2 regions of the Paenibacillus sp. FSL R10-2782 genome follow, and region 2 is predicted to be linked to the other one. Evidence: predicted binding sites of a transcription regulator. Region 2 holds the regulator's gene; the other holds the start of a gene.
The links. Region 2 encodes LexA, which represses DNA repair genes until DNA is damaged. Its sites were predicted from a motif close to CGAACATATGTTCG; they were not measured.

Region 1 (15,665 bases), 350 kb from region 2:
CCGATAACCCATCCAACTCCAAATAATGCCGCAATTACAACAGATAACCATGTCTTGTTCATCCTTTGCTTCCTCTTTTTTGGTAACGCTGCAAATGTAGTATGGATTTAAAGCAGCAATTGAAAAAAGCCTGAGATCATATTTCTCCCAGGCTTTTATCCCTCCGTGACACAGTACGACGACTGTAAGTTTTCTCTCGGACCAGCCGATATTACATCGCGGAACCCTAGAAAACATTTTTGCATTCAATTATAGTTAATATTATATATATTACCTATATCATTGTTTTGGTCATTATGAAATCAATTTGCTCTTCATCCCCCATATAAAAAGAGTGGGCACCCGTTTGAATAAACCCCATCTTCTTATAAAAAGCAATAGCATTTTCATTTTTTTCCCATACACCGAGCCAGATTTTGTTTTTATTTTGTTCCATTGCAATTTCCATAGCTTTATTTAGCAGATATCTACCAACCCCATTTTTTTGAAGTTTGTTTTTTATATAAATCCTCTCAATTTCGAGTGACTCATCACCCATTTTTTCGGATTGGGCCTCATTCATATTTACCTTTAAATATCCAGCAAGTTCTTCATTGAAATAGATGAAAAAGATTTCTGAAGAGACATTGGACAATTCCTCCTCCAACTGTTTAGAGTTAAATGCTCTTTGCAGATAGGTTTTCATATTTTTAGGTGAATTTTGATCTTTAAATGTATCGTTGAATGTTTCAATACTTATTTCTTGGAGTATTGGTAAATCTTCACGGCTGCACTTTATTATTTTTACAGTCATTTTTTAGGTATCGCTCCTTCATATAGATCAATAATTTCTCTTGTTCCCCTTTTTCACAAATTCCCAGTCAGTCCCTATATTTATTCTTACTCTTTGAAGAAGATTGAAAATGGTTTCTACTTCTCTTTCCGAAAATCCCTCTAATGCAACGTTATTGGAATGATCATTTTCTCTTTTTATAAATGGATAGACATTGTTTCCTTTCTCTGTTGGAAAGAGTTTTTTAATTTTTTTGTTATGGTTATCTTCCTTCTTTTCAATAAAACCATTAATTACAAGTTTTTTTATAGCACGAGATGCTGTTGTTCGATCTACTTTTATCATCTCAGCTAACTTTTCTTGAATGATTCCGGGGTTTTCACATATTCGAACAATGTACAAATACTGCCCTTTTGTAAGGTCATACTCTTTAAATTCTATATTACTTATTGAATCTAATGCCCTTGCTATCATTCCAATTTCACGAAGTACTTCCTTCATAATTAACTCCTTTGCACCTATTTTGTTGCAAACGCAATAAAAATGGTATATATTAAATTTATCCTATCTTTATTGCATTTGCAACATAAAATTATGATAAAGAGTTGAGTAAAGTGAAATATGTTTTTTTGTATTAGGAATTTTTATATTATCCCTTGGAATTTCTTTCACTATACAATCAGACCTTGGGACTTCAGCTTTTGATGCACTTTTGGTAGGAATATCCATAAATGTGGGGCTTACTGTGGAAAGTTGGGAAATAATAATAGCTTTAATATTGATATGTTGTAATTAAAAAGACAAAGACCAGAATTTTTAGGGTTGTTAACAGCATTTATAACGGGTATTAGTATTAAATATATGGCTTTTTTTAGCAGATTGTGGGCAAGGCAAAGCCACCCGACCTCCAGGCTTACTTTTTGCAAGCCGCGAAGCAGGAATCTTCGGAATCCCCGATTGTTTTTGATTTGTCCAAACACGCTCTTCTTGTTTAACTAACCTTATATGTTAAAATATGTAATATCATAACATTGATTTCGATACAGTTGTGTCTAATTCATTTTTATAATGTGTTTGTATTTTGAAGGTCAATTAATAAAGGAGTGTAGCATTATGTTCTGTGGATTATCTGCTTTTCCACTCACCCGAGTTAACGAGGCAGGTATTGACGAAAAAGCTTTTATGACACTGTTCAACGATTAGTTGCAGCTGGAGTAGACTCAATTGGTGCATTGGGTTCAACTGGTAATTATGCATATCTTAATCGAGAAGAACGTTTACGTGTTCTTCAACTTGCTGTCTATTCAGCTAAGGGAATTCCCGTGATGACAAGTATAAGTGCGATTCGTACTTTTGAAGTACTTCGATTAGCGGAAGATGCACAAAGAGCAGGAGCAAGTGCAGTGCTGCTAGCCCCTGTCTCCTATCAAACACTAACGAATGAAGAAGTATTTTTACTCTATGAACGTGACGAGTTCACTCTCCATTCCACTTTGTGTATATAATAATCCGAGCACCTCACATTTTCATTTCAGTGATGAGTTGCACGGTCGAATTGCTGAGCTACCTAACGTTCGTTCTATCAAGATTCCTGGAGTACCTTCAGATCCTGAAGCAGCCAAGACACGCATTAGGAAACTGCGAACGGCCATTCCTCCCCATGTAGCTATAGGAGTAAGTGGAGATTCATCTGCAGTCACTGGCTTGAATGCAGGCTGTGAAGTATGGTACTCAGTACTTGGTGGTTTGTTTCCAAAGGCGTACCAAAAAATGACCCTTTTGGCCCAGGCCGGTTTTGCTGGCGAAGCAAGACAACTCTCGGCGCTACTTGAACCAATTTGGACGTTATTTCATCAATATGGTAGCCTTCGTGTTATTTCAGCAGCAGCAGAAATAAGTGGCTTGAACTCAAGTCCCAGTCTTCCTTTACCCTTACAACCATTGAATCAATCAGCTAGAGAACACTTGGAATTCATACTAAAGGATATTCAGACTACAGAAACATCCTGTTCCCCATTCGGCTAATACCTTTTCGAAGGGGAGACTACTAAGCACGGGGTCTGTCAATAATTTTGTGTAAACTCTTTTAAGCATAGACTCCCCCGAGGAGGAAAACACGAATCTAACGCAAGTGTTGACCGACCCGATCGGGGAAAAAGACCGAAAGCTGGAGTAGCATTTGCCCCCAGTTTTGGACACGGCCTGTCCATTTTCGAGTGACATCGACGGTGGCCAGATAAAGCATTTTAAGTAGGGCTTCATCGGTAGGGAAAATGCTCTTTCCCTTCGTCACTTTACGAAGCTGACGGTGGTAACTCTCGATCATATTGGTGGTGTAGATGAGCTTGCGGATCTCAGGTGGGTACTTGAAAAAGGTAGCAAGTTCGTCCCAATGGGTCCGCCAAGAACGGATAATCAGGGGATATTGGGCTCCCCAAACTTCCTCGAAACGTTCGAGTTCAAGTAAGGCACTTTCCTCGGTAGCTGCCTTGTAAATGGGTTTTAAGTCGGCTGTTACTTTCTTAATGTCCTTGTATGACACGTAACGGGTGGAGCTGCGGATTTGGTGAATAATACACTTCTGAATTTCGGCTTGGGGATAACAGGCTGCAATCACCTGAGAGAATCGTGACATTGGAAATGAGCGTAGGGGAGACTTCAATGCCATACATCTGTCCCAGATGATCCTGGATTTCCCTAGTGCTGATCCCTTTGGCATACAGGGCGATGATTTGCTCTTCGATGCCCGTTACATTCGATGGATGCTTCTTAACGACCAGAGGCTCAAACTCACCCAGTCGGTCCCGAGGAATGGCAATGTCCTGTTCGCCGTACTCACTGACTACCGTTTTACGACTCTTTCCATTGCGACTGTTTGGAGAGAGCTTACACAATATATTTTACAGACTCGCGGAACGGAATCGACAATGGTTTGCTTCAACTGTTCCTGCTGTTCTTTGGTTAATCGAGTGGGCACTCCGGAGAAAACCTTCATTTGCAGACCCGCTAATCCGCCGATTTCATACGCCCGAATGTAGCTATTCACCGTTTCCTTGCTGCGGTTCAGGATTTCGGCAATCTCTTTAACGGATTTTCCCTTGAGATGCAAATACAACGCTTGATAGCGTTCATACATGCGGCGTTCTTTTGCTTGTTTCATCACTTGTGTTACTTCATACAGTGCCGTTTGTTTTTCCTCCATGGTGCCCCCTGCTTGTCCGTGTCGTTTTCGACAAGCTGGTTCTCATTTCCTTGCCATAGTTTGCTAAAAAATTGGGTTCAACTTATATAGATGATTAGTTCTGTTTTCCTTATCTGCGAACTGTTTATTTATAATGCCCACCAATTTTTAGGGACCTTTCCAGCGCCTGACCCGCGTTGGTCAAAGAGGAAGCTCTTACAATAGCTGCACTACCATAGCGTTCTTTAATGCTATCTGTTGCTTTTTCCAGGGAACGTGTACGCTCCTGATCTTCAAAGAAGGAGAGTTGATATGTTTGATCGTCAACCAGTTCACTTAAAGTGACACCTAGGCGTCGTATCGGCATACCATTCCAAAAATTATAAAATATTTTTTTTGCTGAGTCGTACACTTTATTCGTATTGTTAGTCGGGTCGGTAAGCTTCATTTGCCTGGAAAATCCGGTAGGAGCTTCATATGGACTGCATATACAACTGACGGTCACAACAGAGCCCATATACCCTTTACGACGGCTGTCTCGGCAAACTTCTTCGGTGAGTTCAAGCAAGATCGTTTCAATCTCATTCCTTTTCGAATAATCCTTGGGCAGGGTCATTGCATGGCCTACCGACTTTTGCGGGGAACCGAGCGTAGATGGAACAACAGGGCTATCATCCAGACCGTTAGCGCTCCTCCACATAACTTCTGCCTGGATGTCCGACTGTTTTCCAAAATGACTACGGAGTTTCGTCTTAAGCTCCGGCAAGGTCATTCTGCCGATATCTCCGATAGTTGTTATGCCAAGCCGTGCAAAATGTGCTGTCATCCGCGATCCCACTCCAAACATTTTGCTGACTGGTTGTGGCCACAATAAATGTTCAACTTCTGCTATGGGTAGTGTGAAAATCCCGTTTTTATTTTTCTTGGCCCAAATGTCAGTTGCAATTTTTGCAAGTATCTTATTAGAACTGCTTCCTATTCGAACCCAAACTCCAGTTTGTAAAAGAACATTTTGTTGAATATCTTTTGCAATAACTAATGGATCACCGAAGGTTCTTATACTACCAGAAATATCCAAGAATTGTTCATCTATACTAAACACCTCTACAAGATCGGTGTACTCCTTATATATATTCGTGATTGTTAAAGAAACATCAATATAGTATTTCATCCGCGGTCGTACGATAACAAGTTCAGGACACTTTTTCAGAGCTTCTCCCAGACGCTCTGCTGTTGTTACACCGAAACTTTTTGCAATGGGGCACGCCGCTAAAATGATTCCCGATCTACGTGAAGGATCGCCAGCCACTACAAGTGGTTTATTTTCATACTCTGGGTGAGAAGCTTTTTCCACGCTAGCGTAAAAACTTTGACAATCTGCTAAAAAAATTGTTCTCTTATCTTTTTTAATCATGTTGCACCTCCAAAAATGCAAATGAATAAGAACATACATTCCCAAGTCGATTATATACCAAACATCTGTTCCGTATACAAAGTAAATAATGGAATTAAAAAATTGTAGAGACAGCAATTAAAGAGATATCTCCACAATTTTTGTTACGAATATCATGTGCTAATCCTGCCTTTTATAAAAATGTATTGTCTATCTAGTCTCAGCCGGTTCGCAGTATGTTCGGTATTGGCTCGCGCATAGAACGGCATTTGGAGAGGCTTGGATTGCACACCATTGGAGACGTCGCACGTACTCCCTTGCCCCGGCTTCAGGACAAATTCCGGTCTCATTTCGGCAAGCAGTCAGATATTCAGGCAGAGGTTTTATGGCGAACTGCTAACGGGCAGATTTGCGTGGTGCCGCTACAAAGGAAATCGAGTCTCTTTGCCTTATGCGGTACTAGATGAAGGTGTCTCTAAATCGCTTGATGCGGAAATCGGAACATTCATCGACAACAAGAAACAGTATCATGTCAAAACCTGCGCGATTCACGAGAGCAACCTGCTTGGCCGGACGGTTATGTTGCCTTTCACAAACAAGGTTGGGATGAAGACGGTGTTGTCTACCATGATGATGAGTGCGCTAATGCATTTGATAATAATGCGAACGGTACTCTTTACTATTAAGGCAAACGAAAAATGACCCTTGTAATTTATGGAAAATGGTTGTAGAATAATCAACGTAGTACTAATTGAACTGATATAGTACTTATGGTTTTCGTGATGAGGAGTTGCTAATATGCAAGAATCCAAGACAAAACAAAAAATTGTTGATTACGCTACAAAGAAGTTTTTCACGATCGGTTTCTCCAAAATCTCGACGGATCAAATGGCGAACGAGCTTGGCATGAGTAAAGCGACATTGTACAAATATTTTCCAAAGAAGGAGGTGCTGCTTGAAGAGGTGGTTTCCCATTTCGCCCAAGAACAGCTGCGGGATATAGAACGAATTGCTTCTGATGCCGAGCTTGAATTCAGGCAAAAGATTGAGCGGTTTATGCTTGCAGTTGGGAAACGGCTCAGTACGGTGAAACAAGAAGCTATGCAAGACATCCAACGATCGGTGCCCGAAATCTATGAACAACTAATGGAATTACGCAAAAATATCATTTTGAAAAAGCTAAGCGAGCTCTTTCAACAAGGAGTGTACGACGGTTTGTTTCGCAAAGATTTGGATCAGACTTTTGTGGTGAGCGTCATCCTTGCGGCGATCGAGTCATTGGCGAATCCTGAATTTTTATCAAATTCCGCACACACCTATGAAACTGTGTTTCAAAATATACTGACGCTGATTCTCGAAGGAAATATGATCAGGGAAAGGAACGATGGGGGATGAAAACTTTGGAAACGGACGTTTGCATAGCGGGCGGTGGCCCAGCGGGCATGCTCCTAGCTCTGCTTCTGGCGAAGATGAATATTCGGGTTCACGTGCTGGAGAAACAGAAGAACTTCGATCGCGAATACCGCGGAGAGATTTTGCAACCTCGTTTTCTGCAAATGCTGGATCAGCTCGGCCTCAAAGAATATTTGGAAAAATTTCCACATGAGAAACTGAAACAAGGAGCGTTCTTTGTCCACGATCATCAAATCGGATCCATCAATTTTCAAAATGTTTACTCCGGCATCCCTTATGCCATTTCCATGCCACAGCCAGTCCTGCTGCAAGCCTTGTATGAGAAAGCAGCCGAATACCCTTCATTCGAGTTATCTTTTCATGCCTCCGTAATGAAAATGATTATGGAAGAGGGCGTGGTCAAAGGCGTTACAGTCAAATGCGTTGATGAGGAGTTCGACATTCGTGCTAAAATTACCATCGGAGCAGACGGTCGATTCTCGACACTGCGCCGATTAATGGATTATGCAATAGAGTATGAGCAGTATAGCATGGACTTGATCTGGTTTACGATTGAACACCCGGAGCACTGGGAGCGTATGCTGCGGTTTCAGATCTCGAACGGTCCGACCTGCATCATGGGCTCTAAATATGGTAATCGGCTACAGGTGGGGATCGCTTTTAAGAGGGAAGAATGGGATGCTATCAAGCAGCAAGGGATTGAAGCCTTCAAACAAACGATCATCAATACCCATCCTTATTTCAAGGATTTCGCCAGCTCGTTAACGGATTTCAAACCATTTACTCCGCTGCAATCGAAGCTTTTTATGGTCAAACAATGGGCGAAGGACGGGTGCCTTCTCATTGGGGATGCCGCCCATTGCGCTACCCCGATAGGAGCGGTAGGAGTGTCGCTTTCCTGCGCAACTGCCGTTATTGCCGCGGATGTAATTGTAAAAGCAATCAACGAGAATGATTTCTCAGCCGGAATGCTGAACCTGGTACAAAAGATTCGCGAGCCGGAAATCAGAAAGATCCACGCGTTTCAGAAAAAGATTGAGAATGTCATGGTGGACTCTCCAGTGCTGCGCAAAATTAGACCGATCGCAATTACCCTACTGGCCAAAACTCCATTGTTTACCAAAATCCAAAAACGGATGCTTCTGATGCCCACTCCTTTGCCAATCGATCCGCAGTTATCGTTCAATAAACAATGATCGGAAACATGATGTAGGAAAATAATGAGCTTGATGCGTTAAACCAACGGATACAAGTGTTCAAACACGCTCAAGGATAACATGAGCGTGGCGATGGAGCAAATCCATCGCTTATTTTGTATTTTGGCACCATGCTGAACTAAAGGGCAGTTATCTTCGATAAATCGTGACATCTGGTATAATTAATTTTAAGCAGGATATTTTTTCTAGGAGGATTTTCTATGAACAAGAAGCTGATCAAGCTCGAGAATTTATCGGTTTTCATTGCATGCATTTATGCGTATTATCGATTCGATTTCAGTTGGCTATTGTTTATCCTGCTGATCTTTACTGGATTGTCAACAGTAAATCAGACAACTTTTTTAAGGGCTTCTTGGCGATACTGAACAGGCGTCATAAATTGGCGGTCATTACAAATAAAATCTTTCTATTAACACGCAGTCTATTACCCGGGGAATTAAATACGAGCGAAGGCTACGGAATACTATGCTGAACAGAGAACAACCTGGAAATAGAGGAGCAAGCAAAAAAGGACCGCCTGACATCAGGCAATCCTTTTTCCAGCTTAGATGAGCATCGAGCATTCAAAGAGATTTTAGAGACATCCTACGTATGTCCGGTTAACGAAACATCCCCCACAGCTTAATCAGATGGAACGTATTAGACGGATCGATCTTTTGCGCCAGTACGAATGCCGTCAATTGTTCTTCCTGTGCAGCCGTCAGCCGCTCGTTCAAAATAGCGGAAGTGGACTTCACAAGTTGACGTACCTTGGCTTTGTTTTGCAGGTCCGTCTTGGTCACGCCTTCGATCTGCTGCTTAACCCGCTCCTTAAGCGCACGATTTTTCATTTTCAACTTAATCCGCTCCACCAGTTGCGGACTGATTCCATATTGCTGATAGCTCAATGTTACCGCACCTCCCATATCATTCGGTCATTCCCAAATATATGACGGCCAGCCTGTCCATTGTGCCTACTGTTTAAAACTATATAAACAACCTTATGATTCGAGGTGTATTAGTCGATAAGATCACCCTGGAAAATCTGCTCTTTTTGCAAATAGCCACGTAATGCTGCATACTGCGGAGATGTCCAAAAGGACGAATCCGCGATCAAACCAGTCGCATCCTCACGTGCCTTTTCCAGCACCTCAAAATCCGCTACCATATCTGCTAACCGAAACTCGGGCAGCCCACTTTGCTTGGTACCGAAAAAGTCACCCGGCCCTCTCAAATCCAAGTCACGTCTAGCCACCTCAAAACCATCGTCCGTATCGGTCATAACCTTCATCCGCTCCCGACCCACCTCAGACTTGGGATCAGCGACCAGCACACAGTACGAGGCATGTGCCCCCCGTCCGACACGTCCACGCAACTGATGCAACTGGGACAAGCCAAAGCGGTCGGCATCCATAATGATCATTAGCGTCGCATTCGGCACATCTACACCCACCTCTACAACTGTCGTTGAAATGAGTAACTGGACTTCATTGCCATAAAAAGAACGCATAACCTCTTCCTTTTCAGCAGGAGTCATTCGTCCATGCAGCAGACCGACGCGGTAATGTGGGAAAGCCTGCTGCATTTGAATATGCAGATCGATGGCATTCTGTACATCCAGTTTCTCGGACTCCTCAATTAACGGACAAATCAGATAAGCCTGTCGTCCCTGATCCACCTCACGGGAAATAAATCCGAGCACACGATCCATCAGCTCATGCTTTACCCAATACGTAGAAATGGGAATACGCCCCTTTGGCCGCTCTGACAACGTAGAGACATCCATATCGCCAAAAGCAGTGATGGCCAGCGTACGCGGAATCGGTGTTGCCGTCATTGTAAGAACATCGGGATTATAACCCTTGCGACGCAATATACTACGCTGATTTACACCAAATCTGTGCTGCTCATCCGTTACAACCAGCCCAAGCTGGCGGAAATACACATCTTCCTGAATAAGGGCATGCGTGCCCACCACAATATCCAGCAGACCCATCTGGAGCGATGCCAGCAGTTCCTTACGCTTCTTCCCGGTTGTACTGCCCGTCAACAACCCCACACCAATCCCAAACGGTTCAAATAGCTTGTGAAGCGATCGCATATGCTGCTCAGCCAAAATTTCTGTTGGTACCATCAACGCCCCTTGAAAACCGGAACGCACCGTAGCAAACAAGCCGATGGCCGCAACCACGGTTTTCCCTGACCCAACATCTCCTTGAAGCAGACGGTTCATACAATAGGGCGACCGCAGATCACGCAGTATTTCAAGCTCGACTTTCTTCTGAGCATCCGTCAGCTCAAACGGCAAGGCCCTCACAAATTCGCGTACCGTGGCATTATCCACCGTATGTACGACCCCGTCTGCCCGGCCGCGATTCAACGCACGGAATGCCTGCATTTTTAGCTGAAATAAAAACAGCTCTTCATATACCATCCGACGCCGGGCCTCTTGCCCCTCTCGATTGTCCTGAGGCTGGTGTATACCTGCAATTGCCTGCTTACGCGGCATCATACTGTAATTACGCACAAGCGACTCCGGCAAAATTTCGGGAATCATTTCACCAAACTGTTGGAGTGTCTGGTTCATCGTCTTACGCATCCAGGTCTGCGTAATCTTGCCACCTATGGAGTACACAGGCTGAATCGTTCCCGAACGAGCGACTCCTTTATCGGGAAACTCGGAATCCGAAACGGTCATCTGCATCCGTTTCAGATCCCATTTGCCAGTCACTACAATTTCACGGCCTGACGTTAACTGCTCCTTCAAAAAATGACGATTGAACCACGTAGCTGTAAACATCCAGTCCTCAGCCATCAATTTACAAGTCAATCTGGATTTGCGCCCATAGCGCTGAAGCACCGGAATGCCCAGAATTTTAGCCTGCACCGTAATTTTATCTCCGTCCTTCACTTCGCTCAGCGAACGCAGACTGTAATCCTCATACCGGAACGGATAATATTCCAGCATGTCCTGCACGTTAGAAATGCCAAAAGCGTGAAGCTCTCCTTCTTTGAGAGCGCTCACGCCGTGTATTTGTTTCAAAGGTATTTGATCCAGCTGTAACATATTACCTCTCATCTCCGGCCGGCCATGCAAAAATGGCAATCGTTCCGGGCCCCACATGGGCTCCGATCGCAGCGCCAACTTCCGTATATATTCGCTCTCCCAGCTCAAAGTGTTCTGCCAACTGTGCCTCGAACGCTTCTGCTGCCGGACGATCTGCCGTATGGCCCACAGCAATATTAATTTTTTGGCCCTTTAAATCCCGTTCCAGCAATTCAATGATTCGTGCTGTTGCTTTTTTATGTCCTCTTGCCTTGTCTGCCGAATAAATGATGCCTTCCTTGTCCATCGAGAGAATCGGCTTAATATTGAGCAGGGTGCCAATCATGGCTGCTGCTTTGCCGATACGCCCCCCTTTTTGCAAGTATTCCAGCGTATCCACCAGAAAATACAAGCAAAGACGTTCCTGACGATGCTCTAAAGCTTGAACGATATCAGCCGGGGAATGCCCAGAAGCCGCCAGCTCTGCCGCATAGACCACAAGCATACCATATCCGTACGAGGCCAATTTGGAATCTAGCACAGTTATTCTGTCTTCATGCTTCTCCAGCATGGATTTACCCAGCAGAGCGGACTGATACGTTCCACTCACGCCGGAAGACAAATGGATGGAAACGATCTGGTTGTCGGGATGTTGCTCCAACAGCGTAGTGAATGTCTCCAAAAAGCGGGCTGGTGAAGGCTGTGACGTCGTAGGTAGCCCATCAGCCCGTACCAGTTCGCTGTAAAATTGCGCGGCAGACATCTCAATGCCGTCAAGGTAAGTCGTGTTTCCGAACATCACCGTCAGCGGCACAATGACTATCCCGAGACGGTCTACCAGTTCCTGTGGAATATCAGCCGTGCTATCGGTCACAATGATGGTGTTGCTCATCGGTCAGACCTCCTTTTGTGGTGAACTTTTATGACGCTCTACAGCCCATTAAGTTTCCACCGAGAACAGGTAAGGATAAATCGGCTGACCGCCTTCATGAACTTCCACTTCAGCATCCGAATAATTTTCTTCAAGCCATGCGACGAGCTGCTCTGTATCTTCTTGCTGCGCATCCGAACCTGTGAGAATCGTAACAATCTCATCACCATTCACCAACATTTTGGTCAGCAAAAGACGAGCAGTTGCGATTAATTGTTCATCGGTCGCTACAATTTTGGAATCCTGAATACCGATATAATGGCCGGCCGTAATCTGCAGGTCATCAAGCGTCGTATCCCGTACTGCATAGGTTACCTGCCCTGATTTCACGCGGCTGACCGCGTCCCGCATGCTGTCCTGATTGGCCTCAAAGGCTTCCTCCTCCTGAAAAGCGAATGCCGCAGCAATACCCTGAGGAATCGTTTTGCTCGGAATAACCGACACTAGGCGCTCCATCTCCAGCAGTTCACGGGCCTGCTCTGCCGCTAGAATAATATTGGAATTATTCGGCAGGATAAAAATGTGCTGAGCCGCAATCGAGCGAGCCGCATTAACGAAGTCTTCCGTACTCGGATTCATCGTTTGACCACCGGAAAGGACAACATCCACACCTAAGCTTCTAAAAATATCAGCAATCCCTTCTCCTGGAGCCACTGCTATGAAGCCATAGGGTGCCAGCTCATGAGCCGGTGGCTCAGATGGCTCCTCCTCACGTGCAGGCTCTGCCGGTATTTCAGCAAACCACTCAGGCTCAGGAGCGCCATCCATACCCGCAGACAACAAATCACGATGCTGCTCGCGCATATTCAGAATACGGATCTGTGTAATTTCCCCGTAACGTAGCGCCAGATTCAACACTTCGCCCGGAGCCTTGGAATGAACATGAACCTTAATAACATCATCGTCAGAAATAACAATGATAGAGTCTCCATCCACAGATAACGCTTTCCGGAAGGCTTCCTCATCAAAGTCCGTACCTTGGGCTTCTCCCAATTGTCGATTAATAAAAAATTCCATATCATATAAAAATTCAATATTTTCCGTTTCAAGCTTCGCCTGCGCCGAAATCGGCGCATCCGGTGAAGGAGCAATCGCTTGCGCTGTCGGTCTCTCGGATACATGAGGAGCATAAGCAGTGCGTACATTCTCCCCTTTTACACTTGGAGCTGTCACCAAACCGCTTCCAAGATGCTGCATGAACCCTTCATAAATATACACAAGTCCTTGTCCACCCGAGTCCACAACCCCAACTTGCTTCAGTACCGGAAGCATGTCCTGCGTCATGGCAAGCGTTTCCTTCGCTTTGGTAAGCACTTCTTCCATCAGTTCAGTAATGTCATTCGTTCGGCGTGAAAAAAACACAGCTTGCTTGGCCGCTTCCTTCGCCACGGTAAGAATTGTACCCTCCACCGGCTTAACTACCGCCTTGTAGGCCGCATCCACCCCGCTCTGCAATGCCGATGCGAACTGAAGGGTATTCAATTCCTCGTATGGGGCAGCGTAACGGCTAAAGCCACGAAACAACTGAGACAGGATAACCCCTGAGTTGCCGCGGGCTCCCATCAGCAAACCTTTGGATAATATGCCGGACATGACACCGATGGAGGAAGAATCCCCCCTCTTTAATTCTGTTACGCCCGCGCTCATCGTCAAATTCATGTTAGTTCCTGTGTCACCGTCCGGCACCGGAAATACATTAAGTGAATTGACGTGTTCCGCATGCTGCTGTAATTGTTCCGCCCCGGCTAAAACCATTGCGGTAAAATCTGTACCATTCAAAGAACGATTACTCAAGAGAATTCCCCTTCCTAGCTTAATACACTTGTTTTGCCATCAGCCTTCCGCATCGTCATGTTCATCTGCGGACAGGTTCAATTGAATTATACTAAAGCCAGACGACGAATACGAATGTCACACTTTCGTAAGCTTTTCGTACTCACGGCCTGATCAGCCTTCTACAGGTCATATATATGAAAAACCAGTCAACCACCCGACACTGAAACATCGGCTGGAATGATAAATATGGTTCCGCCTCTGATCTGTCCGGCATGACTGGAATAAGAATTCACATTCCAACTATTACAAGAATAATCACAGCAATAGCTATCCCATATTGTACTATAATGCGTAAGAGAAATAAATAAAGTTTTTGAATCGGTTGACGGAGCTTTTTTGACTATGATATTATATATAAGTATTGTTTTGTTCAGGTTAGTGACTTACAAAGTCCGACTGACCCAGTCGGCCTGAAGAGCGACCCGTTCCATACGGAACTTGGTTATTTTCAGAATAGGAGGTGGAATCATGTCTCGTAAATGTTCTGTAACAGGCAAAAAGCCTGGCACCGGTAACCACGTATCTCACGCTAACAACCGTAATCGCCGTACTTGGGGCGTCAACGTACAGAAAGTTCGTATTCTCGTTAACGGTAAACCGAAACGCGTTTATGTCAGCACTCGTGCATTGAAAGCCGGTAAAGTAACTCGCGTGTAGTCGCAAAAAAATAATGTTATAAACAAAAGGCACCTCGTTTTAAACGGGTGCTTTTTTGGTTATTCAAAATGTTACGTCCATTTGGTCCTTGATGTCAAAATGTCAGGCATCTTCCCGCGCGTTCCTGCCATTTGCTGCCGAGCTATCTCTTTGTTGCTGTGCCCGGGAAGCATGCCCTGCGTACCTTGCTCTTCATTTTGCATCCTGTGTATGTTACGTGAAATTCAGCTTTTCTGGAATGTATTCAGAATGGCTTTGACGAATCCACCCAGAAATCTTGGCAGCTTGATTGTATAAAACTTCATGCTTCACCCTCCCCATCATCCTCATGCATCCGTTCTCTGTAGTTTATGCAACCTGTCAAGGGTTGTTGCCATACAAAAAAAGGCTACATGAGAATCCCGCTCATGTAACCATATTTATGCACATCTATCCCACGCTATACCATTAGACAAGTCCACGAACATACAGATATGCTGAGAGTATGAAAATAAATAGGATATAATAAAGCACGCTGCTTATTACAAAGCCGATACGCAAACCGCGCCGTTCATTTTTACGAAAATAAAACAGCACAATCAGAACGGCAACGAGTGAAAGAAGGGCATTCCAAGGAGCCTTCACCAGTGAGAAGCAACTTAGGATCACACCTGTCGACATACTCGCTCCCGTCATCCACAGCGCTTCGGTCAGCTTCACTTGGACAAATGAGCTGCACTGTCCCGAATAGCCGCAATAGCCGCTCCACGGTCCACTCTGCCAAATACTGCACTACCAGCTACCAGAACGTCAGCTCCTGCTTCAAATACGGCTGGTGCCGTCTCCTCGGCGATGCCACCGTCTACCTCGATATGTACATCCGGACGGCCGATTTCATTCAACCATGTGCGAATCTGTCTGATTTTATCCAGTGTCTCCGGAATAAAAGACTGTCCCCCAAACCCAGGGTTAACTGTCATAACCAGAATCATATCTACATTTGGCAGCACTTCCTTGATCGCATATGGTGAAGTGCCCGGATTGAGGGCCACACCCGCAAGAGCACCTTGCTGCTTGATCAAATGAATGACCCCGTGCAGATGAACACAAGCTTCGGCATGAACGGTGACGATATTAGCTCCTGCCTTCACAAAATCCCCGATGTAACGTTCAGGATGCTCAATCATCAGATGAACGTCCAGAGGAAGGCTCGTATGCGGACGAATAGCCTGAACGATAGGAGGCCCTAAGGTAATGTTGG
Region 2 (15,665 bases):
TCGAAAGACCAGCCGCTAGTACGTTTAGCAGAAGTAGATAAACGTTGTATGTCTTTGTACAGCTTTTCGTTTTGTGCCATTTCGAACGTGTCCTGGCGAGTTTTGTTCGTCCACCAGCTGGAGAAGTTGCCTTTTTGGATTTCGATATTCGTTTTGTTGATCGATAGAATATGATCCACACAGCGGTCGAGAAAAGCCCGGTCGTGTGAAACAAGAATAAAACCGCGCTTCGTATTCAGATAATCGGCGACAAGCTTGCGTGCGTGCAAGTCGAGATGATTGGTCGGCTCGTCGATGAGCAGAAATCGATTGTCTTGGATGAATAGCACGGCCAGCAATACCTTCGTCTGTTCTCCTTGGGACAGCGATTCGAATGGCCGGTACAACACGTCTTCTGAAACCTTAAGCAAGTTCAGTTCACGCATTAACTTCCAGTTCTCATAGTTTGGCACGATCTCTTCGACGACGTCTAAGGTCAAATACTCCGGGTGTTCGACGGGAAACGGAAAATAATCAAAGGCGACTGGTGTGGAAATCGTACCGCTGTATTCGTATTTCCCCTGAAGCAGGTTTAAGAACGTCGTTTTCCCCCGACCGTTTCGCCCCGTAAAGCCCAACTTCCAGTCTGTATCAATTTGAAAATGAACATTTTCGAATATGGGGTCATAGCTGCCTGGATAGGCAAAAGTGAGATTGGTCACCTGAATGGCGGGCATGGCAATCATCCTTTCGTTTGGAAATAAAAAGAGCCGCAAGAAAGGTGCTATCTTGCGGCTCTAATCCATACGAGGAAATACGGCCCAATTCCAAGGGGCCGTATGACTGTCCGGAGAGGGAGCGCAAACGAAACGCAGAGCTTTCTTGCAGAGATGAAATAAAACGACCACAGCCGATCGCTGAGTCCGTTCTTTTCGTGATCTCGAAGCAAGAAAGTTCTACATATATCCGTTCAACTCCCATCATCAAATTACATTCAGTTTATCACAATGGTAATTTAACTACAACCTGCGTAGTCCCGTTTAGGCTGAAGCCTCAAATGTTACTTGCAGTTATCGGTTTACTATTAGTTGTTTTTGTGCCTATTATAATATCCTCAAACCGAGAACATGTGAGAAATTTAAAGCAACCAAAAATTGAACGAGTTGCAAAAGTGGTTGATAAAAGAATGAATTGGTTAGAAGATAGTTCGGCTCGGTATTATTATTTTACATGTGAATTTCAAGACGGAAGTCGAGAAGAAAAAAAGTATCCGAGTCAGAATATGGTGTTATACGGGTGACGTTTGAGGATTACGTGGTCCAGTAGAAAAATTTTCGCTTGAGTCGATCAAGATTAACGGAAAGTATTTCATGAGGGATCAGTTTGAATTTAGAGTAGACATGATAAAGGACTCCGTTGCTTATGTAACCAGCATGGAGTCCTTTGTTGTTTATTTAGTTGAATACTCACTTACTTCAAACGTAAGGATTTTATTGAATATTACATAGTCCTTACGGTTACTGAATGGTCCTTTGTTGTTATTGTGCTTATCAATGGCATACTTGGATGGCCCAGAACCAGCATCCTTAGCATCATACCAGTTGATAAATGCTAATACTTCATCCATTGAGAGATCGAATTCTTTTTCAAGACCAGTAATCATGGTCACTGTAAGTATTGCACGATTCCCCATTTCGGGTATATCCGGAGTTATTGGTTCTTTATAACCGAATAACTGCAGTTCACCAATACAAGTATACCCACCAGTTCTGCCATTATCCGCTGTTATATATAAACGATATTTTGAATAGCTTTTGCTATTTATGATAGCAAACTCTCTAATTTCTCCTCTTTTCCAGTTTATTTGATCTTGCTGTTTATCTAAATCTATCCATTGAGTCCCATCCCAACCTTGAAAAGTCCAAGTTTTAGGTATGCCGTTTACATATGTATCTGAATCAGTAGGACTTAAAGTATATTTTGTAACTACCGCGTTCTCCTTAAAGTCATATCCAACATAGGCTGGAAGTTGAGCAGTGGTTGCCCAATCATAATCATAACTAGTATTAACTTGATCAAAAAGCATATATGCTTGTCCACCAATACTTGAACTTGCAAAAGCCTCACCACTAGGTGCTGTATTACTTGTCATTTTTGGCACAAGATTTATTGATTCTAAACCTGCGGCGTGAGCATTTGAAGTTGATAGAGCTGCAAGACCTATGCTTAGTGAAAGCAAAATTTTGACCAATACCTTTTTCATATTTAGCACTCCTCATTGGTTATAAATTCAACAATAATAATATACAAAAAAGAATCCCTTGTCTAAACATTTATGTCTATAAATTCAAAATAAAGCTTAATAGTGGATTTTAATTTTCTCACTCTCTCTAGTTCGCTATAATTGAAAGGTCTTTTTTTTGCGACAAGCTATGCGATCTTCGACATGACTCTCCATTAGTATAGAGAAGATTTAAATACTATGGAGGTGTCAGATGATAAAAGGAATCGCTTAAGGGCTATCCAACTAAAAAAGGATACGACCGCGACGAGTGGCCAATGGCAATGTGTGCTGAAGGTGGAGAGGGTGCGGATATTAAGTACATAAGTCCAAAGGATAACCGTGGGTCTGGAAGCTGGGTAGGGAACCAGCTCGAAGATTATCCGGACGGGACCAAAGTAGAATTCATACTCAAATAAGAAAACCCCAAACCTACTGGTTTGCGGGTTCTGACATTTTTAGATAATTTCTTGTGTTAGTTACATATTTTCCCTTACTTCGACACAGGTAGTGAGATAGGATAGTAGTGAACTATTACATAATTCTAGGAGGTCGTTTGAGTTGAAAAAGTTTAAGCCAGTTTTTTTATTAATGTTTGTTCTTTCTTTCGTATTTAGTGTGAGTGCCTATGCGGCTGAATTGACTTTAGACAAACATAAGAATTATACTTTCGCTAGTGGGCATATAATTTCTGATGGTACTACACGTATCGATACATTCATGAATGGTACTGGAAAAGCAAGAGTGAAAGTGTATTTTTCAAATGTAAACGTTCAAGATAAAGTAGTGTATAACGTTCAAATGTCTTCCGATAGTGAAACAAGTGCCTTTGCTAAGATTAGACACGGGCAAGGTATATACCGAGTAGAAATAACCGGAGATGCTAGTACGTATGTTTATGTTAATATGTATAATTAAATAATCAAACCTGAAGAGCAGGAGGGGTGACCCTTCCTGCTCCTTTTTTTGCATCTTGAATAACGAACGCTTGTTTGCATATAATTAATGCAGAGGAGTGATCATCATGTTAGCGGACATCGAGCGCAAGCTGCTTCGGATACTGTACAATTATTCACGGGTCCGTCGCTGTATGCCCACAATGGCGGAACTTGAGACAAAGACAGGCAGACCCACAGCGGACATACGAGCCGGGCTGATTGAGCTGGAGAGGGATAACTATATTATGTGGGCATACAAGTCCACGCTAAGGGATATCGTCATCATCGAGGGCTGGGATCGGGATCAGAAGATCATCATGCCCATGGGAGACGCAACAAGATACTTTACGAAATACTAAAACCCCGGATTGCTCCGGGGTTGTTTTTATCTTACTTTATAGTTGTATATTTTATCTTGTACTAAAATTTCTGCATTCAATGGTTTGGTACTTTTTGCTACCTCGTTAGGCACTTTGACTAGATAATAAAGTGTAGCTGTTTTAAGAGGATCAATATCTGTCCCTCTTGTATATCCAAAATCCTCTCCACCCTTCTCCTCAATAGTAGAGAATGTTTCATAATCATATTTATTATCAAATTTTAAGTTCACAATTGCAACTTTACTGGAATCCACGCCACTGGAACCCAAATTTTTCGCTTTAAGTATTAAGGCAAAGTATGTAGAATCTGCTTCTTTTGACTCATACAGACTATAGAGCCCACTAGCATTCGACGGAATAATCTTTTTTGCGAATTTAGTATCTTTAACAGTGATCTCTGCATAGTCTTTGATGGTCACAGGCGTGCCTTTGCTAATAGTAGGGTATTTGTCAGTTGCGGCTTCTATCTTTGAATCTGCCGATTGAGAATTGCCGTTTGAAACGCTTTTAAGCGCCTCGTTTTCTTTCTTGGCAGTTGCCAACTCTGCTTGAAGTTTCTGCACTTGATTGTCTTTACTGACCTCTGTATTGCCAGACGAACAAGCGCTAATTGTTAAGAAAGCAGCAACCACCATTATAGATGTTACGATTTTCATAGTATCCCCCTAAATCACAAGTAATATTTGTATATAGTCTATTAGACCTAGGAATATTTTTCTAGGCGATATTTTTTATTGTATGAGATTCTTACGAATGAGTAATGGGTAAAGAACACAACTGACCCGGATATGGCTTCAACTGTGTTTTTTTGTTTACTGATTTTGTTATGTTGGTAAGCAAGTCGTCTACTTAAAATGTATTCCTTAAAAAGAGTCCACTTATCACGGATTCCTTAGCTAACCATCAAGGTTTTGAACTATTCATTCGCTTCTTTGAGGTGATTATCATAATCAGTCTGACCCATAATCTGTTCAAGAAAGTAGAGATAGCGGAAAAACGAAAAAGGGACGAAGCAGAGGTTTATCCTGCTTCGTCCCTTTGAGGTCAAATCTCTTTATTTTTAAGTTAGTAATCAGCTTTCAGAATCACTCAAAATCAGGCTGAATATAATCGTCAGAAACATAACCTGTGCGACCGGTGGATATTCTGGTAACATGATACCAACCATTTGTAGGGTAGCTCTGATCAATCCAGACTTTTTCACCACTATACATCGATTCTAAAATTGCCCCCGTTTTAGAAGGAGTAGACCGTAAGCGAACACCGTTCCCTATAACAGTCCCTTGGAAATCATGTTTAAACTGAACTTGAAGTTCTGCCTCTGTGGCAGGAACAAGTATTGAATTTGCAGTATTTGTAACCGTCTGACTTTGCAGATCAGTCGGTGATGTCAACTCATCTGTCGCCTTAGTTTCTGCTGCAAAAGCGGCCGTACTTCCAAATACAGCAAAGATCGAAAAAATTGCCAAAAACATTTTAACTTTCTTACTCATATGCAGATTTCCTCCTTAATTATTATGATGAGACTAGAGATTTGCCCTCTTGAGTTAATCTTGACTGTACTTGCAAAAAAACTTGAATAATTTGTAAGTGATAGATTGTAAATCCAAGTGTGGCGGTTATTCTTTGAAAAATTCGTGAGTGGTTTTCCAACTCAAGCATTTTCTTGGAGGTTGATTGATTCAATGTATTGCTTGCTCCAAGGATCCATCCGTTATTTGACGAAGTCTGCGCCTTTAGGGAAGAACTCCACGGTATCCAGCTCCCAATGTCCAAACGTCTCCCGTGAACGAACGTCTTTCGGGCGCTGGGAAATTTGCAACGGCACAATTAGGAAAGAATAAGATATACCGTACCGGAGATATGGAAAGTTAGTCGCCAGGCGCCACAGCTTACGCGACGTTTATTAAGGGGAATGCAGCATTGGACAATGATTAAAACCTGTTTGCGGGAAAAAGCAAAGAAGAAGGCGGTCCTTAATCTCCGAATCTAATCTCCAAAGTTCGATGATACAAAACCTTCCTGTTTTGTTTCACAAATTCGACTCAACGAACATCAGAGAAAATTTTATTCTTTGGGATTTAATTCTCTAGGACGTGTATGCAAACTGTACAACTCGTAGAAATAGTAAAATAAGGAACATGAGACGAAGATACGAGTTAACGGATAAAGAATGGAATATACTTGAACCCTTGTTACCCCCAGCCCGAAAGAAACAAGGAGGACGGATGCTGAATGCGCCGTGCTTTGTGTGGCTCGAACAGGAGCACCATGACGAAATTTGCCCCATTACTCGCTATGAAAAAAACAGCAAACATGTTCATGGTAACGCTGCTTTCCATTCGTTTATGAATCAAATTGGTTTGCGTACAGGCCCTAGTACAAAGTTTTAGAAATAGAAAACAAAAGTTCTTGTAAGGAACATATGTTCGGGATATAATTTCTACATAAACATCAGGAGGCGACATACATGGGAAAGAAACTTGAAGGCAATGGAATATTCGAGAGTGCGCGGATCATCATACCAGAACATAAAGAAGCTTACTTAAAGCTTATGAAGGATCGTCAGCACCGGGGCAAGCCAGAACTCGACGATCAATAGGTCCAATTAATTGAGCAGGCACTAATAGATTCCTACAACTCACGCGCGACCGTCTCACTGGTAGTATTTAGCCCGTTCGACGACACGGTGATGACTGGTGTAGTAACATCCATTAGCACCAGCAGGAGGGAAGTAAAGCTGTCCAAAAATACGAGGATGATTTTAGTTGGATGAAGTTGTAGGATATTGTTTGGACAAACTATAAATAATTATCTTACATGAGGACAAAAATTACCAGTTTAATAGGTTATTGCATTGCTACTAATCCCAGTAAAATATACAATTACAGCAGGCTAAATAGGAGGATGGTGTATCTGTGTTATCTGCTTTTTTGTATATTTTACTTGGGGTATTCGATGCTTTGGCCGTTGTGACTTTGGTCTTAAAGCTTTATATGCTTCCCGTTTGGGAATATCGTAGAAAAATACTTTTCTACGCAATTGGCATAGCTTTGTTTTCTTTTCTTATGAGGGTAGTTATAGGTGTCCCTAAATTAGATTTGCCGTTTCAGTATTTGTTTATGGTTATCTTTTTTAGATTCGGTTTAGGGATCAAAACACATCTGGGGGCTTTTTCTGCAGGTTCTGGTCTAACAGCCTACATTAACCTACAGCTATTTGTATATCTATTTGCGAATTTTTTCGGAGCAGCACAACCGGGTGCTATCAATTACACTTCTGGGTTTTCTATTTACTTTATTCAGTTATCTTCTATCATTATTGCATACTTGATTTCTTTTGTTATGGGGAAATATAACTTTGGGTTCTCGTTTATAATTCAGCCTCCACACGATTTTTTAAGAGGTGAAAATTATTTCTCATCCCTAAATAAGATGTTAATTTTAGGTTCGCTAATATCAACGATTACTATCTTTATTACTTTATATATGCTTTATAACTCTAGCACAATAGGATTACTTTCCATTTCATTGTTTACTTTCGGATTGTCCTATTTTTTTTCAGAGCGGGGGGATTACGAGGATGCTAGAAGCGTTATCCAGGTACATCGCAACAGAAATAAAAAAAGCTGATCCTGATGGACCTACAAGTATAGAAGTGATGGAATATGCACTCGGGATAAGGCTTACTGAATTTTCGACTATCCTTTTTGTCTCACTTACAGGCTGGTTAACAGGTCATTTCTTCGGGTCGTTATTAGCGCTTGGCAGTCTTATGTTAATAAGAAAATTTTCAGGAGGTGCACACTTCTCTAGTCTTACGTTCTGTTTATTTTTTACAACAGCAGTATGTGTTACTATACCTTTTTTCTCTATGGGAATATCAACATTTTTAATTATTAGCGTTTGCTCATTACTAGTGTTTTTCGTTTATGCACCTAATCATTTTATCTATATTGAAAAGTCTGCAAACCATAAGTATTTCAAAATCATATGCATTTCCATTTGCATGTTGAATTTTTTTACACAATCAACGATAATATGTTTGTCTTTAGCGGTACAAGCTTTCAGTATAATTCCTATATGGAGAGGAGGGGAACGGAAATGGATAAGAGATTGGCGAGAGCTTTAAATGTAAAACTGGGGAAATACGCTGGCGAATCTACTAAAAATGAAAAAACAGTATTTGGCGCTAAATCAATACCAGAAGAGTTGAAGAAAAAAGATCAGAAGAGTAAAGAAACGAATTAATATTTGGAAGATGGAAAGCGAATTTTGCCACCAAATATAATTGTAATATAGATACAGAAAAGCTTCTCCAGTATTAAACTGTACCCTATAGAGTAGACACTTTAAAAAAGTCTATCTATGGGGTATTTTTAATTTATGCCACGAACGAGACAAGGATGGAGATCAGCCGATGAGTAAAAAAACGTTTACAACAAAAGAAGTGAAACAACTTTCCGAAAACCCGTATGTGAAGTCTGCATCGACCAAAGGAATTACGTATACAGATGAGTTCAGACAACTCTTTATTACATCGAATCAGCAAGGAAAGCTGCCCATGGACATTTTTGAGTCCTGTGGGTTCGAAGTACAGATCGTTGGAATGACTCGCATCAAAGCCGCTGCAAAACGGTGGAGAGCCCGTTACAGAGAGCAAGGCGACTTAGGCTTGCACGATGCAAGAGGCACCGTGATTCTGAAATACAATCTCCGACGAATGGTGAGCTATCTGTGCGGGATTGCAGGTGTCTCCAAAAGCGGCTACTACCGGTATTGGACCGCGTCATCCATCCACAGGCGCAATCAGAAAGAGCAGGCTGACGAGGAAATCCGAGTTCACGTCAGCAAGGCCTTCGATTTTAAAAAGCGTAACAAAGGAGCGCGCTCCATCAAGATGACACTGGAAGGACAATTTCAGATCGTCTGGAATCTCAAGCGAATCCGAAGAATCATGAAAAAATATGGTATCGTATGTCCTCATCGAAAAGCGAATCCGTACAAGCGAATGATGAAGGCAACCCAGGAGCATCGAGTCGTGCCTAACTTATTACAACGTAACTTCAAACAGGGAGTGCCTGGCAAGATTCTTCTCACCGATATTACCTACTTAAGTTATGGAAAAGGGAAGCGAGCCTATCTGTCCACGATCAAGGATAGCTCCACCAATGAAATTTTGGCTTATCATGTGTCGGAGCGAGCCACCATGGATCTGGCGACAAACACCTTGCTTCACTTACAGAAGAATCGTAGATTCAAGAAGACCCAAGACGCCTTCATTCATTCCGATCAAGGTACCCACTACACTCATCCGGATTTTCAGAAGAAAGTGAAACGTATGGGTCTCGGGCAATCCATGTCCAGACGGGGAAATTGCTGGGACAATGCTCCGCAGGAATCCTTCTTTGGTCATTTTAATGATGAAATATCGCTGAAGAACTGCACCACGCTGGATGAAGTCAAACGAGAAATCAAGGCATATATGACCTACTACAACTACTACAGATACCAATGGAATTTAAAAAGGATGACCCCCGTTCAGTACAGAGATCATCTTCTTCAAACAGTATAGGTCTTTTTTAGAAATGTCCTTTACATAGGGTACAGTTTATTAGTGGGAGGCTTTTATTCTTTGAATGGGCTGTTTTATTAAGCTATCTTTCACAGTTAGTTGAATAATTCATTCTGATAAGGATATATGGCCGTTTTTATAATTAAACGAGTAGACCGACCCTTAAGGACAAGATAGTATTGCCAAATGATGAAAGACAAGAATAAAGGTCGGAATCCAAACAACACTCATCTATTGACAGGTTATGATCAGCAGAATTATAATTCATACTAAAATTAGTTGAATAATTATATTAAAATTATAACTTCGAAACACCCAACCACACTTGGGCTGTACAGAAAAAGGAGGGTGAATGTATGCCAAATGTTCAAACATTCAAAGCAACTGCCCATTTAAAGGATGGGGTTAAAGTCGTTACCAATGTAAGACAATTCGAACTGGTCATCGACGAGCCGAAAAACCTTGGGGGTACTGACACGGGAATGAATCCTGTAGAAGCTTTGCTTGCCTCCCTGGGCGCATGCCAATCCATTGTGGCCAGGGTATATGCTGCCAAATTCAATGTAGAGCTTGAAGATTTTAGGGTAGATATTGAAGGTGACCTGGATCTCGACGGATTTTTTAACAGATCTGAAATCCGCCCTGGTTACTCCGATATACGATACACGTTCTACATCAAGACCAATTCGTCTGCCGAGAAGGTCGAACAATTCGTGCAATTTCTGGAGAGCAAATGTCCTGTGGGCGACACGATTGCCAATCCGGTAAATCTCAAGCTGAATCGCGTCGTTATTGAAAATTGAGACGCTGACCCCTTAACAGAATACAAAAAAGGGCTGCAGGTTTGCATGAAAGCAACTTTGCAGCCCTTTTTTGTTACGCATTTGATATTTTATGATCACTGGTTCAAGGGTCTAACCCAATGTGGCCCGTAAGCAAGAACATCGGGATAGCTATAAGAAAAAATTAAGGTTATGATAATTATGATGTTACTTAGTTGCTGTTAAAGGGAAAAGACAAATCATTTTAGCTGATTGTATTTTATGATCTTTTTGATTGTTTGTATCATCCTAAATAATTAAAGAAGAGGACATGTATGAGTTGGAATGCAATTCTCGATGCATTTTTCCATGATCCGCGACTTATCAAACGAAAAATGGGAGGAAAGTGGTATTTTCCAGTTCGTGAAACAAGAGTTTTTTTGAAAATCTGGCTCTTAGAGCAATACACACATTGTAAGGAAACGAGTGAAAAATATCTACCTAACATAATACATAATATTCCAAATAAACAGGTAATTGTATTGCTATACTGTTATAGCAAATATAGAATTATAGTATTGGTTACAATGGAGTGAAGGGGATATGTGTTATGTGGGAGCCTATACGGTTCTTGCTATTTTCTAATGTTGAAACATTTGCGGCGTTTGTTTTAATGCTTACTATTTTCAGAATCCGAGCTTTAGATTTTGTCTGGCCTGCATTGTTTATCGGCCTGATCATGAATTTGCAAAGTCTGGTGTTAAGAGAAGAAACGTCGTTGTCTTTTTTTGCTCCGACTATAAACATTATATTATTCACATTATTGATAACTACTGTTGTAAGGATGCCTATTATTTGGTCAGCTATTATATCCATTACAGGTACGTTTTTGTATACGCTGTTCCAAGCAATAATCATAGTAATGATCTTTGGTACATTGACATCAGACATGGAGACCTCTCCAGAGGGATCGTTAGCTCAAGCGGTAACCAGTGCATGGGTATTAGCTATATCATGGTTGCTATATAAATTCAAAATAGGCTTTACAGCAGATTATGAAAGCTTGCGTTTTAGGTGGGAACATGTACTTGTTGTTATTTTAATAATTGGGGTACTAGCCGCTAGTACATTTATGTTCTACGTCAATAATTTTCCTCTGAGTATTTTGTTTATAGCTTTGGCATCTGGAATGTTCTTGTACTATGCGCTAAAGACGGAGCGTGATTATTATAAAAAATCTTGATACTATCGCTCTTGATATTGCAACTCATATCAAAACAGTTGTACCGGATCATCCAGCTTCTATTGCGGTTTTAAAACATGGAATAGCCGTTGTGATTAATACAGTTTCAATTATTGTGTTAACTATCGGTCTTTCATTTATTACGGGTAAGGTGCAGGAAACCATACTGGCGATGATATCTTTTTCTATACTGCGTCAAGTTGTAGGAGGAATACATTTAAGGAGCAATGTGGTATGTATTGTTGTATCTACAGCTTTACTTACTGCCTTGTCCTTTGTGAATTTAAACTATAATGGGATAGTTATTACGTCGGTATTAAGTATAATACTTGTCTTAGTTTACGCCCCGTCTAGAATAGACGGGAAGACTCGTATACCTAAACGGCACTACCCATTGTTGAAGATTTTCGGAGTCTTCATAATAACACTTAATTTGTGGCTGGCTATTTCGGTGGTAGCTGCTAGTTTTTTTGTTCAGAGCTTAACATTAATAGGAGGGAGGTGCGAAAAATGAAAAGTCCTATATTTAGTAAATTTAAAATTGGCATGTACTACAATGCCGCCATATTACTGACTTCACTTGCAGTTGCATCAGTGAGTACAGCGAGTTTGTCTTGGATTCACAGTCCCGAACCACCTGAAGAACTGTTGAAATAAAGTGGAGATATGTGAAATGCTAAACCTAACCGTATCAGCTGTTCCTGGAGGTATTAACAAGGGTGAAAACATACCCGTGGACAAGGTTCTTTTCATATCTAAAGGACATAAGAGGGATCAGATTCTAGTTCACACATTCGAAAAAACATATTACATGATCGGCACCTTAAAGCATTGGGAAAGCTTCCTAAATAATAATGGGTTCCGTTTCTTGAATGTGGACAGAAGCAATACTCTGAATGTGGAGAAGGTGAAAATTGTTAATGGCATTTTCAAAGACGCTTACTTTGAATGTGAGATAACAAAAACGTCGAAGAGGTGTCCAATCTCTTATCACCGATTTGGAGAGGTTATAGAGGAAATGGGTTTCATTAATTCGAACATAATCTTCACTGGAGTTGCTACTAGATAGCGGCTCTTTTTTTTTGTCAAAAATACTCGCCTTATACTGTTAAAACATAAGAGACATTCAGCACTCATTCGCTCGTTTTTGCGGAAGTGAGAAATAATGCGCTGTGGTTAGCAAGATCTTTGCACAAATTCCGTTCGGGTCTAGCTTTTCTGTTTCAAAAGGTAGGGAAGTAGGCATCTCCACTAGGAAAAGCATTTCGTTAAAAGTATTTAGGATAATGATCATACAGTCAAGATAAAGACACAATAGTTCATAGGGGAGAATAACCATAAAAATCAATTTTTATTGAATCCATTTCATAAATGATTAAGCCAACGAAATGTATACTACATATAGACAAATCAAACCATTTTGATCTATATGTACTTTTTATTAAAGCTACTGTGGGTATTATGAAATTGATTCTATTATAGGTGTAATTTCCGTTATACACGATAATGTGGCAAAAAAACGGGAAGAAATCCTTCCCGCTTTTCGCTTAAAACATCATTAACGTCTGCGTTGTCTATCATTTACGCTAAACAGATTAACAGCCAGTGCGTTACCTCTAGCACGTGCAACGGCTCTCTGATTTGAAAGGATCAATAAGCCTCTTCTTCTCACGCTACGTTTGAAATGTCTTTTACACATGATATTCACCTCCCTTCACAAGAAATGAAGGTACGGATGAATCTTAAAAGTGTTTACGCTTACGGCTGCGTTTGGAAATTTTGATGTTTAATGCGTTTGTGGCTAGTGCGTTACCGCTTCTTGTTTCTGCGGCTGCGGCCTGAAAGACTTTTACGACCAGAAATTTGTTCTTGCCAATACGATGCTTATACGTCTTGACTCTATTTTTGATCATCAGCTTATCTCCTTTTCTAAGGTCTACTTTATTCATATGTCATTAGCGCTAGCAATGTATCAGCATAAATCTATTAAAAGCAAAAAAAAGCTATCACCTATGATCCTAATATTCAGAAACAAATAAAGTATGGAGGTAAGGAACGGAAAAACTCATGCTTTCCTGCCGTATCCTTTTCCACTTACGTTGTAGGATAAAGTTACAGAAAGCACTTTATATTCCTGATGGTACTCTGTGTAGTTATTTCTTTCGGAAAGTACATACGGCTTCAAGTTGCTTTTCCAAAGATTTAAAATCTAAGGCTATCAAAAGGAAAAAGAATAGCTTTGAGGAACGTTTTGTATATATAAAATCAACACAAAACCGGCTTGCCATGGGCAGCCGGTTTTGTTGTAGAGGGAAGAATAACGGGGCTGAAAAATGAAAAATTAGTGGAAGTCCCGGAAGAGTCCTACAACCTTGCCCAAAATACTGACGTGCGTCAGACGAAGCGGTTCAAAGGCCGGATTTTCCGGTTGAAGTCGGATATGATCTTTTTCCTTGTAAAAAGTTTTAACAGTAGCCTCGTCCTCGTCCGTCATGGCCACGACAATGTCGCCGTTATCGGCTGTCTGCTGTTGACGTACAATGACATAGTCTCCGTTAGCAATACCAGCTTCAATCATGCTTTCTCCTACAACAGATAACATGAATATTTTATCCTCACCAACAAAATGTTGGGGAAGAGGAAAGTAATCTTCAATATTTTCTGTTGCTGTAATAGGCAAACCAGCTGTAACTTTGCCGACGACCGGCACACGACTAATTGAGTAATTAATCAAGTTGCTGTTATCCGATTCATCTTGACCGAGTAACTCGATGGCCCGTGGTTTCGTTGGATCACGACGAATCAGTCCCTTTTTCTCCAAACGATCCAAATGACCGTGAACCGTAGAACTGGAAGCCAATCCGACAGCCTCACCTATTTCGCGCACAGAAGGGGGATAACCCTTTAGACGCACTTCATTGCGGATAAATTCAAGAATGGCCTGCTGGCGGCTTGAAATCTTAGACATACCGTATCAACCCCATTTAGTAACGTTTGGGAAAATTATAGCATAGAACCTCCGTTCGTACAAACATAAGTTCTAAATAATCCCTAAAAATAATCGCGAACTTTTGTTCTCTTTTCTATTGAATAAAACAAATGTTCGTGTTATATTGTGAAAAAACATAGGAACAAACGTTTGGAGGACGCAGCCAATGATGAAATATAGCACATATCAAAGTATTTTTCCATTGAATTTAGAAAAGATGCAAAATGTCCGGAATGAGAGAAAGGCACAGCTTGTACGGACCATTACTAACAGTATTCTCTCCAAACTTCTTATTCTGGTTATCATCTCCTGGATTGCGGGTACAGGTGTACTGACGGTATTCGCGGCTCCATCGGTTCCGAATGTAGAGGTAACCAAACTTATTGTGCAGCCTGGGGACACATTGTGGCGGATTGCTTCCAATCATAAACCGAAACGAATGGATACACGGGTATATATAGAAGGAATTGTTCGGATTAACGGACTGGAAGAACGGGGAGTGCAGGCAGGCCAGGTTTTAAAGCTTCCACACTTCTGAGCAGTACCATTAGAGCTATTAGGGAACGTGATGCGAGAACCTTGACAAGCTCTTTTCTACATGTCAAAGTGTATTATATCTTTGCTTATATGGAGGGGACAGAATTTGGATATAGACAGCTTGGTACAGCGCATCAATGAATTGGCTCGCAAAGCAAAAGCCGAAGGATTGACGGAAGAGGAAACAACAGAGCGCGCCAATCTTCGGGAAATTTATTTGGATAACATTCGCCGTAATTTTCGGCAGCAACTTGATACGATTGAAATTGTGGACGAAGATGCGTCGAAGGGAAATGGTGGGCTGACACATTAATGTCGCTAAAGCGGCTTAGCCTGCGTAATTTGCTTTTCGTTTTTTTAGGTATCTATTTTTGGTATTTATATAGATTAGGATTGGTGGCAATTGTTTTTAGGCAATATATTTGGGAAGGGAATTGAGAGATGGCCCGGTCATTTGAAAGAAAAGTTCGCAAAAACACAGCGCATTTGAATAAGTCGCGCAAAAAGCAAGGCATCCAAACCATTAGTGGCACCGGTTCTGCAATGGATATTTTCCGTGGACGTAATATTACCGTGCCAATCATGTTGGCTGGACTTGCAGTTCTGTACATGCTCATGAGTTATTTTTTGACTAAGACTGGTATGCGCGGCATGGACTGGCTTGTATTCGGCTTGTATTTGATGCTGGCTGTTATCTTTTTCATCCGCCGTCCTTATTTGAAGGTTGGAAAGAGCACGTTGTACATGTTGAAGGGTGGCAGAGAGCGTCCAATGACGGCAGAGGATATGAAAGCCATCAAGATTGAAAAGGGTTACGTAACAGTTGAAAGAAAAGGTAAGGGTGGCAACTTTATTTTTACAAAATCACTGGGCCGTTATGATACGGATGCCATTGCAGAGCGGCTTGAGAAGTTTGCGCTATCTAATCAGGTTCAAGTAGACAAAAAATAACGACTTCTGTTGGTACGAATCGTTTAAATTGT

Region 1: NST83_RS15080 (DNA polymerase IV) is a predicted target of LexA. The motif match lies at 5,426-5,439, and genes of this name have one in related genera.

What each region holds. Positions count from the first base shown of each region.
Region 1 is NZ_CP151951.1:3,327,275-3,342,939, forward strand. It holds gene NST83_RS15040 (multidrug efflux SMR transporter) at 1-62, opposite strand, end outside; guanidine-I (ykkC/yxkD leader) riboswitch at 143-241, opposite strand; gene NST83_RS15045 (GNAT family N-acetyltransferase) at 275-793, opposite strand; gene NST83_RS15050 (MarR family winged helix-turn-helix transcriptional regulator) at 821-1,273, opposite strand; partial or broken gene NST83_RS15055 (YitT family protein) at 1,392-1,627, shown strand; partial or broken gene NST83_RS15060 (transposase) at 1,636-1,758, opposite strand; partial or broken gene NST83_RS15065 (dihydrodipicolinate synthase family protein) at 1,886-2,797, shown strand; partial or broken gene NST83_RS15070 (transposase) at 2,895-3,660, opposite strand; gene NST83_RS15075 (helix-turn-helix domain-containing protein) at 3,615-3,974, opposite strand; gene NST83_RS15080 (DNA polymerase IV) at 4,099-5,367, opposite strand; partial or broken gene polYB (DNA polymerase IV) at 5,568-5,750, shown strand; gene NST83_RS15090 (TetR/AcrR family transcriptional regulator) at 6,145-6,741, shown strand; gene NST83_RS15095 (FAD-dependent monooxygenase) at 6,738-7,955, shown strand; gene NST83_RS15100 (stage VI sporulation protein F) at 8,576-8,863, opposite strand; gene recG (ATP-dependent DNA helicase RecG) at 8,974-11,022, opposite strand; gene NST83_RS15110 (DegV family protein) at 11,024-11,893, opposite strand; gene NST83_RS15115 (DAK2 domain-containing protein) at 11,942-13,726, opposite strand; gene rpmB (50S ribosomal protein L28) at 14,237-14,425, shown strand; gene spoVM (stage V sporulation protein SpoVM) at 14,650-14,730, opposite strand; gene rpe (ribulose-phosphate 3-epimerase) at 15,121-15,665, opposite strand, start outside.
Region 2 is NZ_CP151951.1:2,979,236-2,994,900, reverse strand. It holds gene abc-f (ABC-F type ribosomal protection protein) at 1-716, opposite strand, end outside; gene NST83_RS13495 (hypothetical protein) at 1,430-2,242, opposite strand; partial or broken gene NST83_RS13490 (NucA/NucB deoxyribonuclease domain-containing protein) at 2,482-2,679, shown strand; gene NST83_RS13485 (hypothetical protein) at 2,822-3,178, shown strand; gene NST83_RS13480 (hypothetical protein) at 3,285-3,557, shown strand; gene NST83_RS13475 (bZIP transcription factor) at 3,584-4,234, opposite strand; gene NST83_RS13470 (SH3 domain-containing protein) at 4,664-5,071, opposite strand; partial or broken gene NST83_RS13465 (YolD-like family protein) at 6,049-6,362, shown strand; gene NST83_RS13460 (hypothetical protein) at 6,497-7,210, shown strand; gene NST83_RS13455 (hypothetical protein) at 7,682-7,828, shown strand; gene NST83_RS13450 (IS3 family transposase) at 7,998-9,152, shown strand; gene NST83_RS13445 (OsmC family protein) at 9,509-9,955, shown strand; partial or broken gene NST83_RS13440 (group-specific protein) at 10,231-10,377, shown strand; gene NST83_RS13435 (hypothetical protein) at 10,524-11,156, shown strand; gene NST83_RS13430 (accessory gene regulator B family protein) at 11,134-11,670, shown strand; gene NST83_RS13425 (cyclic lactone autoinducer peptide) at 11,667-11,813, shown strand; gene NST83_RS13420 (LytTR family transcriptional regulator DNA-binding domain-containing protein) at 11,830-12,225, shown strand; gene NST83_RS13415 (hypothetical protein) at 12,899-13,069, opposite strand; gene lexA (transcriptional repressor LexA) at 13,498-14,124, opposite strand; gene NST83_RS13405 (LysM peptidoglycan-binding domain-containing protein) at 14,315-14,683, shown strand; gene NST83_RS13400 (DUF896 domain-containing protein) at 14,789-14,995, shown strand; gene NST83_RS13395 (hypothetical protein) at 15,124-15,633, shown strand.